2 regions of the Thermoanaerobacterium thermosulfurigenes genome follow, and region 2 is predicted to be linked to the other one. Evidence: riboswitches for the same ligand, from Rfam matches in the RefSeq annotation. Region 2 holds a riboswitch; the other holds the start of a gene.
The links. A riboswitch is a leader RNA that binds a small molecule or an ion and turns the genes downstream of it on or off. The one in region 2 is predicted to bind thiamine pyrophosphate.
Positions count from the first base shown of each region.

Region 1: it holds a riboswitch for thiamine pyrophosphate, as region 2 does, so the genes downstream of both, thiD (bifunctional hydroxymethylpyrimidine kinase/phosphomethylpyrimidine kinase) here and thiT (energy-coupled thiamine transporter ThiT) in region 2, are expected to answer to the same signal.

Region 1 covers NZ_JBPODR010000001.1:112,052-118,415, reverse strand. Annotated here, with positions in the region: gene HNR52_RS00600 (4Fe-4S binding protein) at 74-1,168, shown strand; gene HNR52_RS00595 (ABC transporter ATP-binding protein) at 1,256-2,989, shown strand; TPP riboswitch at 3,039-3,153, shown strand; gene thiD (bifunctional hydroxymethylpyrimidine kinase/phosphomethylpyrimidine kinase) at 3,220-4,029, shown strand; gene cytX (putative hydroxymethylpyrimidine transporter CytX) at 4,019-5,200, shown strand; gene thiM (hydroxyethylthiazole kinase) at 5,193-5,993, shown strand; gene thiE (thiamine phosphate synthase) at 5,996-6,364, shown strand, end outside.
Region 2 covers NZ_JBPODR010000015.1:43,657-50,020, forward strand. Annotated here, with positions in the region: gene ltaE (low-specificity L-threonine aldolase) at 1-968, opposite strand, end outside; gene HNR52_RS07520 (aldo/keto reductase) at 1,118-2,257, shown strand; gene HNR52_RS07525 (hypothetical protein) at 2,411-2,656, shown strand; gene HNR52_RS07530 (methylated-DNA--[protein]-cysteine S-methyltransferase) at 2,681-3,148, shown strand; TPP riboswitch at 3,185-3,283, shown strand; gene thiT (energy-coupled thiamine transporter ThiT) at 3,341-3,979, shown strand; gene HNR52_RS07540 (MGDG synthase family glycosyltransferase) at 4,181-5,296, shown strand; gene HNR52_RS07545 (phosphatase PAP2 family protein) at 5,310-5,852, shown strand; gene HNR52_RS07550 (CBO0543 family protein) at 5,842-6,279, opposite strand.

The sequences.
Region 1 (6,364 bases), on a different contig from region 2:
TTTAAAAATATAATTAATATGCTATAATGTTTTTAACGATTATAATGGAATATATAGGAGTGGAGGGGAATGTATGGTAGACAAAAGGGATAAGTACATTTTTTTACTAAAAGCGATTTTGTGGACTTATATTATAATGTGCATAATCATAGCCGGATTAAATTATGGATATGCAAGTAAAGCCCCTAAAAATGTAGCTGATGCTATAAATTGGGTTTGGCAATTTTATGAGAACTGGATTAAGACCATATTTATTATTGCAGGTAGTTTTCTTACTATAAACATAATAGGCAAGTCGAAAAGGACAAAAATGAGAAAAGCGAACCTTATTGGTTTAATCATTGCAGCACTTATTGTACATATTATAATGCCACTGTTTTTTCACAATGGCGATGTATATTTCTTTGCTATGCCTCTTCCATGGACGACAGTGCCATTGCAGCTTCTATACCATAATTCTTCGTTTTATAAAAGTTATTTTCCTATATGGGGTGTTGCAGGCATTTCAAGTGTATTAATATTTTACGTATTGGTTAGCATAATCGTTTTTATAGGAACTTTTTTATACGGTAGAAGATGGCAATGCTCTACAATCTGTCTTTTTAATGGATTTGCTTCAGAAGTTTTTGATCCTGTCTTTCCTCTTTTGGGAAAGAAAAAGCATCTAAATCAAAAGGGAATAAAAATATTTGCATTATTAAGATGGTTATTCTTTGCTATATCGCTATTTTTAACTATTTGGTGGATATTATTTTTATCTGGAGTGTTTTTAGGTGGCAATTATGATGCGATAAGTAAGATAGAATCATATAAGTATCTTGCTGGCGAACTTCTTATGGCTATGTTTTTTTGGATTGCATTAACAGGCAGAGGATATTGCTATTATTGCCCATTGGGAACAGTTTTGGGATTGATAAGTAAAATTGCTGGGCAAAAAATCACTACAAATAATTCAAAATGTATTCAATGTGGACAATGCAATGAATCATGTCCTATGAGTATAGACATAAAAAGTGCAGCATATTACGGTAAAGATGTTACTGATATAAGGTGTGTAGGGTGCGGACATTGTGTTGATGCATGTCCTACAAAAACATTATCTTATACAACGAAAGTTTTAAGTATCTTAAAAAAGAGAGATAAGAAATCATCAATCATGCAAATTTGACAATTATTAGTTGGCAGGCTAAACTAATGTTAGAGATACATCAATCATTAGCAGTAATTATTTTGATTTATATTTGGGGGGATTTTTTTGAGGCTTATAAAGAGATTTGCATCGTATTACAAGCCACATATATGGCTTTTTATCCTTGACATGGTGTGTGCATTTTTTATATCTGCTTCAGATTTGGTTTTTCCTATGGTTACGAGAAATGTGATAAATAACGTCATACCTAACAAGGATTTTAATCTCATATACAGGTTCGCAATTTTGTTAGCTATAATGTACTTCGGAAGGATGATACTTGAATACATAGTAGGATACTATGGCCATGTTTTAGGTGTAAGCATAGAGTACGATATGAGAAAAGATGCTTTTTCACATCTTCAGAAACTTTCTATGAATTATTATGACAATACAAAGACAGGTTATATAATGTCAAGGGTTGTCAATGACTTAAATGAAATAGCAGAAGTAGCACATCATGGTCCAGAGGACCTTTTTTTGTCTATCATAAGAATAATAGGCACATTCATACTTTTGCTTACAATTGATGTAAGGTTGACACTGGTTGTATTTACCATAATTCCTTTTATGTTTATATACATGTATATTTACAACAATAAGTTTGAAGTTATATGGAAGAATGTCCGTGAAACGCAGGCACAGATGAATGCTACATTAGAAGAAAGCATTACAGGAATAAGAGTCGTCAAATCATTTGTAAGGGAAAAATTTGAGAAACTAAAATTCGATAATAAAAGCTCCATGTACAAAAGTGCCAGGTCAAAAGCAGTTAAGCATATTGGTATATTCGATTCTAGTGTAAATTTCCTTTCTAATATATCAGTTGTGATAACTCTTGCAGCAGGTGGCTACTTTATATCGAAAGGCCTCATAAATACAGGTGACTTGGTGGCATATATAATATACATTAGCCAGTTTTTGCAACCTTTGACTGTTCTTTTGCGGTTTATAGAGCAGTACCAGCAGGGTATGGCTGGCTTTAGGCGGTTTGTAGAGCTTATGGATACAGAGTCAGAGATAGCAGATAAAAAAGGTGCGATAGAGTTAAAAGACGTGAAAGGCGATATTGAGTTTGACAATGTCACATTCAGCTACGACAATAAAAGAGAAGTACTGTCAGGAATCAATCTTAAGATAAAACATGGAGAGACAGTGGCAATAGTAGGACCGTCAGGTGCAGGCAAGACCACACTTTTAAGCCTTATACCGAGGTTTTATGAGATAGATGCAGGCTCCATAAAAATTGACGGTATAGATATAAGAGATGTGAAGATATCATCGCTTAGAGAAAATATAGGCATTGTTCAGCAGGATGTATTTTTGTTTTCGGGTACAATAAAAGAAAACATTGCATACGGTAAATTAGATGCTACTGACGAAGAAATAATCAATGCGGCCAAAGCTGCAAACGCACATGACTTCATAATGGAGCTAAAAGATGGCTACGATACGTATATTGGCGAAAGAGGCGTAAAATTGTCTGGGGGACAAAAGCAGAGAATATCTATTGCAAGGATGTTTTTAAAAAATCCTCCGATACTTATACTTGATGAAGCGACATCATCACTTGATAACAAAAGTGAATCGATTATCCAGCAGTCTATTGAAAATTTATCGAAAAACAGGACTACCCTCATAATCGCCCACAGGTTAGGAACTATAAGAAATGCCAAGCGTATAATCGTACTTACTGAAAATGGAATAGAAGAGGAAGGTACACATGAGGAGTTTATGAATAGGAAGGGCGTGTACTATAATTTGTACAACTACCAAAAAGAAAATTTGACGATAGAGTGAAATATCCTGTACAAGTCAAACAATTTGTGTTAAAATTAAATAAAAGTTAATATTTCGTCTGGGGAGCTGGGGTGATAGCCCGGCTGAGAGTTAGCAGCTATTTCTGCTATGACCCATAACCTGATCTGGATAATGCCGGCGTAGGGAGTACATTGGGATTTAAGTGTGCTTATCCAGCACACTTTTTTGTTTCGTATTTCCTTAAGGCATACAAAAAAGGAGGAATCGATGTGAGAAAGTTACTTACAATTGCAGGCTCTGACAGCATTGGTGGAGCTGGCATAGAGGCAGATTTAAAGACGTTTTGCGCACTTGGCGTATACGGCATGTGCGTCATAACGGCAGTTACTGCGCAGAATACAGTAGGAGTTTTTGACGTGAGGGAGATGGATGCAGATATCATCAAAAAGCAGATTGACTGTGTATTTGAGGATACAGAAGTTGATGCTGTGAAAATAGGCATGGTGTCAAGTGGAGAAATCATTGACGCTATTGCATCATCACTTAAAATATGGAATCCAAAAAACGTCGTGTTAGACCCTGTCATGATATCAAAAAGCGGATATTACCTTCTAAAAGAAGACGCCATAGATGCATTGAAGACAAAACTTTTGCCTATGGCAGATATCATTACTCCAAATATACCGGAGGCATGTGAACTTACGGGAATGAATATTGAGGGAATTGAAGACATGAAAGAGGCTGCTAAAAAAATCATCGATATGGGTGTAAAAGCTGTCGTTGTAAAAGGTGGTCATTCTGTAGAAAATGCTACTGATGTATTTTACGATGGAAGTGAATTTTTACTTTTGCCGCAGGAGAGGATCGACACCAAAAATACACATGGGACAGGATGCACTTACTCATCTGCAATAGCTTCGTACCTTGGTAGAGGATTTAGCTTGAAAGATGCAGTAATAAACGCAAAAAGTTACATAACAGAGGCTATTAAAAATTCTCTTGAGATAGGTAAAGGTGTAGGACCTGTAGGACATTTAGTAGATCTTTATAAGAAAGCAGGTATTGACTATGAAGATTAAAAATTCGACGCTTTTTTTGATATGGGCAGGTGCGGCCATATCCATTGCAGAGGTTTTTACTGGTTCATACTTTGCACCATTAGGCTTAACTAAAGGAATTTTAAGCATATTGTTAGGTCATATAATTGGTACTCTGTTTTTTGCTTTAGGAGGGCTTATGTCCTTTAGAGTTAAGAAGCCTGCAATAGAGTCCACGAAAGGTGTATTGGGCGAGAGAGGCATGGTATTTATAGGGCTTTTAAATGTGCTTCAATTGGTTGGCTGGACGGCTGTAATGATAATACAGTCTGCAAAGGCTTTCAACGGTGCCATAGGCATGTCTACTGCTATTGGAATTTTTGTCGTTGGCATATCTGTTTTATTGTGGACATTATTCTTTGACAATGAAGCTTATTGGATAAACGATATTGCTGTTGTACTTTTATTTATATTGACTATATTTGTTGTATTGTATTTAAAAGGCGGGAAAATAGCGTCAGTAACGGGAGACATGAGTTTCAGCGGTGCTGTTGAGCTTGCCGTTGCTATGCCTGTATCATGGCTTCCGCTGGTAGGGGATTACACTATAAATGCTAAAGATGGGAAGTCCAGCTTTATATATACATTTGCAGGATATTTCATAGCAAGCTGCTTCATGTATTTTATAGGACTTTATGTGGCTTTAAAAACAGGCGGAAAGGATATAATCTCGTATTTTGCGTCAATAAAAACGGGAATTGTACCGCTTCTCATTATACTTTTGTCGACGGTTACTACGACTTTTATGGATGTGTATTCTGCTGCTATTTCAACCCTTTCTATTGTCAAAGCTAAATTAAGCAGAAAAAGTCTGCTTATTATATATTCCATTGTGGGGCTTATTGCCGCATATTTGTTCCCAATGGATAATTACCAAAACTTTTTATACGCCATAGGAAGTGTATTTATTCCAGCATATACGGTTGTATTTGAAGATTTCTTTTTGATGAAAAGCAAAAGCCATAGCTTCTTAAATGTGCCTGCCACGATTTCTTTTGCGGTGGGTACGATATTCTACAATTATCTTACATATTTTGGCACAAATCTATCAAAATGGTTTATAACGCCCACAATAGGTACGATTATTTTAACTGCTGTAATCTATCCAATTATGAAATCTTTAAATAAGAGAGAGGAGAAAATTTATGGTTGAAGAAGCAATAAAGGTTTTAGAAAGATTAAAAGAAGAAGTGCCGCTTGTCCACGCTATAACAAACTACGTCGTAATAAACGATAATGCCAATGCACTACTAAGTATAGGGGCATCTCCTGCAATGGTTATGTCACCGGACGAAGCGTACGATTTTACAGCAATTTCAAATGCTTTGTACGTAAATATAGGTACTATCAATAATGAAACTAAAGAGACAATAATCAATTCTGTAATATCAGCAAAAGACCACAAAAAACCAGTCGTCTTAGACCCTGTAGGATGTGCTGCTATAAAAAGCAGAGTTGACTTTGTAAACATGCTTTTGAAAATAAGCGATATAAGCATTATCAAAGGAAACGGCGGAGAAATAAAGGCTTTATCAGGTGAAAGTGCAAATGTGAAAGGTGTAGATTCTCTTGATGATACTGGAAATATTGAAGCTTGTGTAAAACTTGCAAAGTTAACAAATACGGTTGTCGTTGCAACAGGTAAAGAAGACTATATAAGCGATGGGAAAAGAGTAGTAAAAGTTAAAAATGGTACACATTTATTTGCAAAGATAACAGGTGCGGGCTGTACTTTAGGTGCAATAATGGCGGCTACGTCTGCATGCGGCGATGACAAAGTGATATCGTCATTGGCTGCCCTTCTTATTATGAATATAGCTGGAGAATTGGCGGAAAAAGAGTGCAATTTGCCTGGGACATTTAGGGCAAAATTTATAGACAATCTGTACCTTATAAACTCCGACATTATAAGGAAATACGCTGATATTGAAGTATTGGAGGCGTAAGCATGAAAGATTTTGATGTATCTCTTTATTTGGTCACTGACAGAAACCTTTTGAAGGCTGGTAGAGATTTTTACGATGCTGTAGAAGAATCATTGCAAAACGGTGTTACTATGCTACAGCTTAGGGAAAAGGATATTTCATCAAGAGAGTTTTACGAGATTGCTAAAAGATTAAAAGATATTGCAGGAAAATACAATGTTCCATTTATAATAAATGACAGAATTGATATAGCACTGTCTGTTGATGCAGATGGAGTTCACCTAGGTCAAGAAGATCTGCCATGCAGCATTGCAAGAAAGATCATGGGCGATAATAAGATAATCGGCATATCTGCTGGATGCGTAGATGAAGCCGTAGAGGCAGAAAGAGAT
Region 2 (6,364 bases):
TGTGTTACAAATCTTACGGCGTAGTCATTGCCGCCGTTTACCTTAATCCCGTAATTTAAAAGTTTTGAGGATAATTGTGCTCCTGTAAGACCTGTTGCAGATATGTCAGACATGACGATATTTGTTTGAACTGTCGACATGTCAACTTTTATGCCTTTTATGTTATTTAAGCCTTCTGCTAAAAGCCTTGCGTTTTCGTGATCTTCTGCTAATCTCTTTGTCATCTTTTCAAGTGCTACAATTCCTGCTGCAGCTAAAATCCCAGCTTGTCTTAAACCACCACCCAACATTTTGCGGTACTTTCTGGCCTTTTTAATGAAATCTTTACTGCCGGCCACAATGGAACCTACGGGTGCACAAAGTCCTTTTGACAGACAAAACATTACGCTGTCAGCGTATCTTGCTATTTCCTTTACGTCCACATTTAGGTATGTGGCTGCGTTGAAAATCCTTGCTCCGTCTAAATGAACAGGTATATCGTGTTCTTTTGCTATCTCATAAATTTCCTTCATATTGCTTAGTGGTGTAACTGTACCACCTGCTTTATTGTGGGTGTTTTCCAGACATATAAGACTTGTCTTTGGAAAATGGATGTCATCTGTCCTGATGGAGTTTAGAACATCTTTCGGGTCCATAATACCATTTATTCCTCGTATAGTTTTAGCTTGCACCCCTGATAGATATCCTATTCCACCGACTTCATACGTAATTATATGGCATTTTTCTTCCAGTATTATTTCGTTGCCGTGATGTGTATGTGTCATGACAGATACTTGGTTTCCTTGTGTCCCGCTTGTCACAAACATTGCATCTTCTTTTCCCATAATATCTGCTGCCATTTCTTCAAGCTTCTTTACAGTGGGATCTTCACCATAAACATCGTCGCCTACTAAAGCTTTGTACATGGCATCTCTCATTTCCTGAGTTGGCAACGTGACTGTGTCGCTTCTTAAATCGATGTATTCCATATGCAATTACCTCCTATCTATTAGCTTAATTTAAGATTAACATTGTTGAAAAGCTAAAGCAATAGATGCGATTACGGGAATTTTGTTATTTAAAGCAATGGTGTTATAATCAAATAAGAAATTTAAATTTTAAGATACGGAGGGGTTGTATGCAGTATAGAGAATTTGGCAATACAGGTGTTAAGGTTTCAGCATTGGGTTTTGGCGCAATGAGATTGCCTACAATAGGCGGAGACAACAGCAAGATCGATGAAGAAGAAGCTATAAAGATGATAAGATATGCTATAGATAATGGCGTTAACTACGTTGATACTGCATATCCGTACCACAATGGGCAAAGTGAGATTGTGGTAGGCAAAGCTTTAAAAGACGGATACAGGGAAAAGACGTATTTAGCTACAAAACTTCCGTCATGGCTTGTTAATGAAAAAGAAGATATGGATAAATACCTGAATGAACAACTAAAAAAACTGGACGTTGACTACATAGATTTTTACCTTCTACACGCATTGGATAAAGAGAGATGGGAGAAGTACAAAAGACTTGATGTGTTTAGCTGGATGGAAAAGGTCAAGAAAGAAGGCAAAGTCAAATTCATAGGTTTTTCTTTCCATGACGAATACAATGTTTTTAAAGGCATAATCGATGATTACGATAAATGGGATTTTTGTCAGATACAGTACAACTACATGGATATAAACAATCAAGCGGGCTTAAAAGGGCTTAAGTATGCTGCGTCAAAGGGATTAGCCGTTATTGTAATGGAACCAATAAGAGGTGGCAAGCTTGCTGGAGATCCGCCAGAGGCTATCAAAGAGCTTTGGAACAGTGCAAGTGTAAAAAGGACACCTGCAGAATGGGCTTTGCAGTGGGTGTGGAATCATCCTGAAGTTTCCCTTGTATTAAGTGGAATGAGCACGATGGAACAAGTGAAACAAAATATAGAAAGTGCCTCAAGATCAAAAGCAAATGGTTTAACCGAGGACGAGGTAAAACTTGTAGATAAAGTCAGAGAAACTTATGAAAGGCTTTCGCCTGTAGGATGTACTGCTTGTAACTACTGTATGCCATGTCCAAATGGTGTGAATATACCTAAGAATTTTGCCGTATACAATGAAGCCCACATGTACAACAATTATGATGAAGCACTTAGAAATTATAATAACTTAAATGAAGGTAAAGCAAGTTCTTGCATAGAATGCGGAGAGTGCGAGACAAAATGCCCTCAACACTTGACAATAATTGATTATCTAAAGGATGTAAGAAGATATTTTAAAGATGCTGTTTAAAAATAAGCCATATTGATGAAACTTAAGTTTCACCAATATGGCTTTACTTTTAGTAGAAAAAACTATGTATAATATTTTTTATAATACTTGCTTTGATAGTTTACTTGTGAAATAATAAATAGTGAATATCTTATTTAGAAGGGAGTGTCAAGAATGGTTCAAAGTGGATTTATGCTATTTCTGCAGTATTTTGTGGCTTTAGCTACACCGATTGTATCAGTTATCTTTTTGGTATTTTACATAGTTTATACATTGAAAAAAATGAAAAAGATTGATTCAATAGAAAAAAGTTTAGCAAAAATAGCAACTTCAGGCAAATCAGAATCAAGTGAATCTTCTTATGAATCTAATGAAGATTTTGAAATTGAAGATGAAGTCGAAGAAGTAGTTGTTAAATAGCAAAATGCATCAGGATGTGATAATGTGGTATGGGATGACTTAGATACACCGATTGGAACGCTAAGAATATATTCAAGCGAAGATGGCATAACGAGGATAGATTTTCCTAATGAAGAACATTTACAATGTTTAAGGAGTACGAATTCATTTATAGCTGATTGCAAAGAACAGCTTAAATTGTACTTTGAGGGTCACTTGAAAGAATTTAGCGTAAAGTTAGATTTAGAAGGGACAGACTTTCAAAAATCTGTTTGGCGAGAGCTTATGAAGATACCGTATGGCTTTTACGCTACATACGGTGAAATCGCAAGAAGAATAGGTAAGCCAAATGCATCAAGAGCTGTAGGAAATGCCCTCAATAAAAATCCTATTCCGATTATCATACCATGTCATAGGGTCATCGGTTCAGATATGACACTGAAAGGCTTTGCAGGAGGACTTAATGTCAAGTCATTACTGCTTCAACATGAAGGTATTGCATTTAAAAAGTAATTTTATTATAATTAGATAATAAATTAATCAATAGACTATGTCCGCTGGGGGTGCTTTTAGCTGAGATGGCAGATGCCAAACCCCTAGAACCTGATTAGGTTAATACCTACGAAGGGAATGCGGCAAAAGACCGCATCGGTGTGCGGTTTTTTTGTTTTAAGCGGTACATAGCCTCAAAAGGAGGTTATTTTTATGTCCTACATTGTAAGCATTTTTTCCGACTTTACAAAAATAAAGCCTGCCACACTTTCCATCATAATTGCGATTCTATTCGCTGCCTTTTTGTTTTACATTTTAAGAAACAGCGTGAAATTTAACGCAAAGATGCTTGTGTACGGTGGATTGGCAATAGCTATATCATTTGTCTTATCGTATATAAGGTTTTATCATTGGCCTCAAGGTGGTTCTATAACGCCAGCCAGTATGCTTCCGCTGTTTGTCTTTGCATACTATTACGGTGCAGGTCCAGGCATAGCGGTGGGAATGGCCTATGGAATACTTCAGCTAATACAAGACCCTTATGTTGTGCATTGGATACAGCTTCTATTAGATTATCCATTGGCGTTTGGTGCCTTAGGACTTGCAGGATTCTTTAAAAAGAATTTAAGTCTGGGAATCTTAGTTGGTGGTTTTGGCAGGTTTTTTTCACATTTTCTATCAGGTGTCTTCTTCTTTGCCAGCTATGCACCAAAAGGTATGAATCCTATTGTCTATTCGCTTCTTGTTAATGGTATATTAGTAGGTGTGGAGGTCTTGATTTGTTTTGTGGTTTCTATTATTCCGCAAGTTAGAAATGCAATTGAGATGATAAAGAAAAAAGCATTAGCGTAAAATTTATAAAAACCCTCTTTTTAACGGAAGAGGGTTTTTATAAATTTTATACAATAAATTGATTTTGATGGTATAATATTAGATAGCAAATAAAAATAAACTATATTGATGGATAGATTTTAACGCATTTTTAATACAAATTTAATTTAAATTTAATGTTTAAATGCCATAATCAATATAGTGATTGTGAGGGTCTTTTTGATGGATAAAATAAAGATTTTAATACTTTATGAAGATATAGGAACTGGACATAAAAGAACGGCGATGGCTTTAAAAAAAGCCTTCGAAAAAAGAGATGGCGTTGAAGCCTTCGTGGAAAATCCACTTGGGGAGAAGTTTCCCAGCCTGTCTTACTTGACAACGAGAATTTACTTAAAGACGCTAAAATTGACACCTGAATTATGGGGGTATCTTTATGAGATGGAAAGGGACAAGATAGAAAGGCGTATAAATAAGCTGGTAGGCATGTCTGTTTATACATTTATAAAAGATTACGTGTTAAATTTAAAGCCTAACGCAGTAATATGCACCCATCCGTTTTCTTGCTCTATTCTGTCACATATAAAAAGAGATCTCAACATTCCGATATTTGCCATATTGACTGATTACGATGTCCATGCCTATTGGATACATCACCAGATAGATGGGTATTTTGTTGGATCTCGAGAGATGAAAAGTCAGATGAATTTGATGGGTGTTTCCGATGACAAAATAAATGTGACTGGCATACCTATTGATGAAGAATTTTACGTCAAAAAAGATAAAAATGAGATGAGAGAAAAATTGGGTTTTCAATTAGATAGACCATTGGTGATGGTGATGGGCGGTGGACTTGGACTGGGAAACATAAAAAAAGCCGTCAATGTTATACAGAGGCATAAAGATTTGCAGATTGCTGTAATATGTGGATTAAATAAGAATTTAAAGGCTAAAATAGAGGAGATATCGGATGATAATGTATTTGTGTATGGTCATGTAGACAACGTGCATGAATTTATGGAGGCTGCTGATGTCTTAGTAACTAAAAGTGGTGGTCTTACTGTCACCGAAGCCATAATTAAGAAATTGCCTATGATAATTTTTGATCCTATACCTGGACAAGAAGAGAGAAATCTCGAATTTTTGCTTAAAAAGAGGATTGCCTTAAGAATTAAAGATATAGAAAAGTTAGACAAAAAGATATTAGATCTCTTATCTGACAAGAAAAAGATAGATGAAATGAAGGAGCGCATGGAGGAAATTGGCATATACAATTCAGCAGACAAGGTATGCAGCGTAGTTATAAATAATATAAAGAATGATGCTTTGAAGGTGTAAGGAGGTTTCATTTGTGTCGGGAGTGAAGAAATTGATTATTGCGGAGGACAGGAATGTATTTTTCCTTTTAAATGAAAGGATAAAGTGCAAAACTCTTGATAAGATTATGCCTAAAATAACCCATATAGGAGGACCGTATTTTACGATTTTATCTTGTTTGCTGCTGATTTTGTTTGGAAAAAGCAGCGTTAAGCTTTCTGCCATTCAAGCCCTTACTACTTTGACAAGTAGCCACTTAGTTGTGCAAATTTTAAAGAGAATATGCACGAGGCCAAGGCCTTACATGGTTTTGCCTGAAGCCAATACATTCAAATATTTGTTGAGAGATTATTCTTTCCCGTCAGGTCACGCTACAGCTATATTTTCTTTGGCGGTTTCTTTTTCATTTTTCTTTCCTGATTTGACGATTATTTTAGTCAGTCTGGCTATTTTAGTGAGTCTTTCGAGGATTTACATGGGATTGCACTATCCTTCAGATGTCATAATAGGCTCTACGGTTGGTATCCTATTTTCATATATAACACATATGTATGGCTTGATGCTGCCTATTCTTTAAACAAGTATTTATATTGAGCAGTTATAGCTAACAATGTGAAGATGTACGTTATGACTGAAAAGAAATAATTCCATCTGTTGTAAATAAGAAGCCCGTTTATGTGAAATACTGCTTCAACGGCAGTCAGAAACAATATCCATGCAGCCGTGTATATGATGTAGCGTATTTTTCCTTTTGGTATGTATTGTATAAAAATCATGCCATAAGGTGGTCCTATAAATGTTTCCATCAGGAATGATAGAACACCGTTTGGAATAGGTGTATCAATGTAATAATAGTATTTCAAAGTAAAGTCAAATATTACATCCAAAGAAAAGCCTATCACAGATGAAAGCAGATACGCAGGTATTAGCACTTTTAACTTTTTTCTGTCTATTAAAAAAAGCGATATAATTACCGTAAAAATTGAAAAAATTATGTACCACATAACATCACCTTGAATTATTTTGGCTTTTACAAAAATAAATTATTAAAGTTTTTAAAAGCCAATTGACTAGAAAATTTTGTAATGA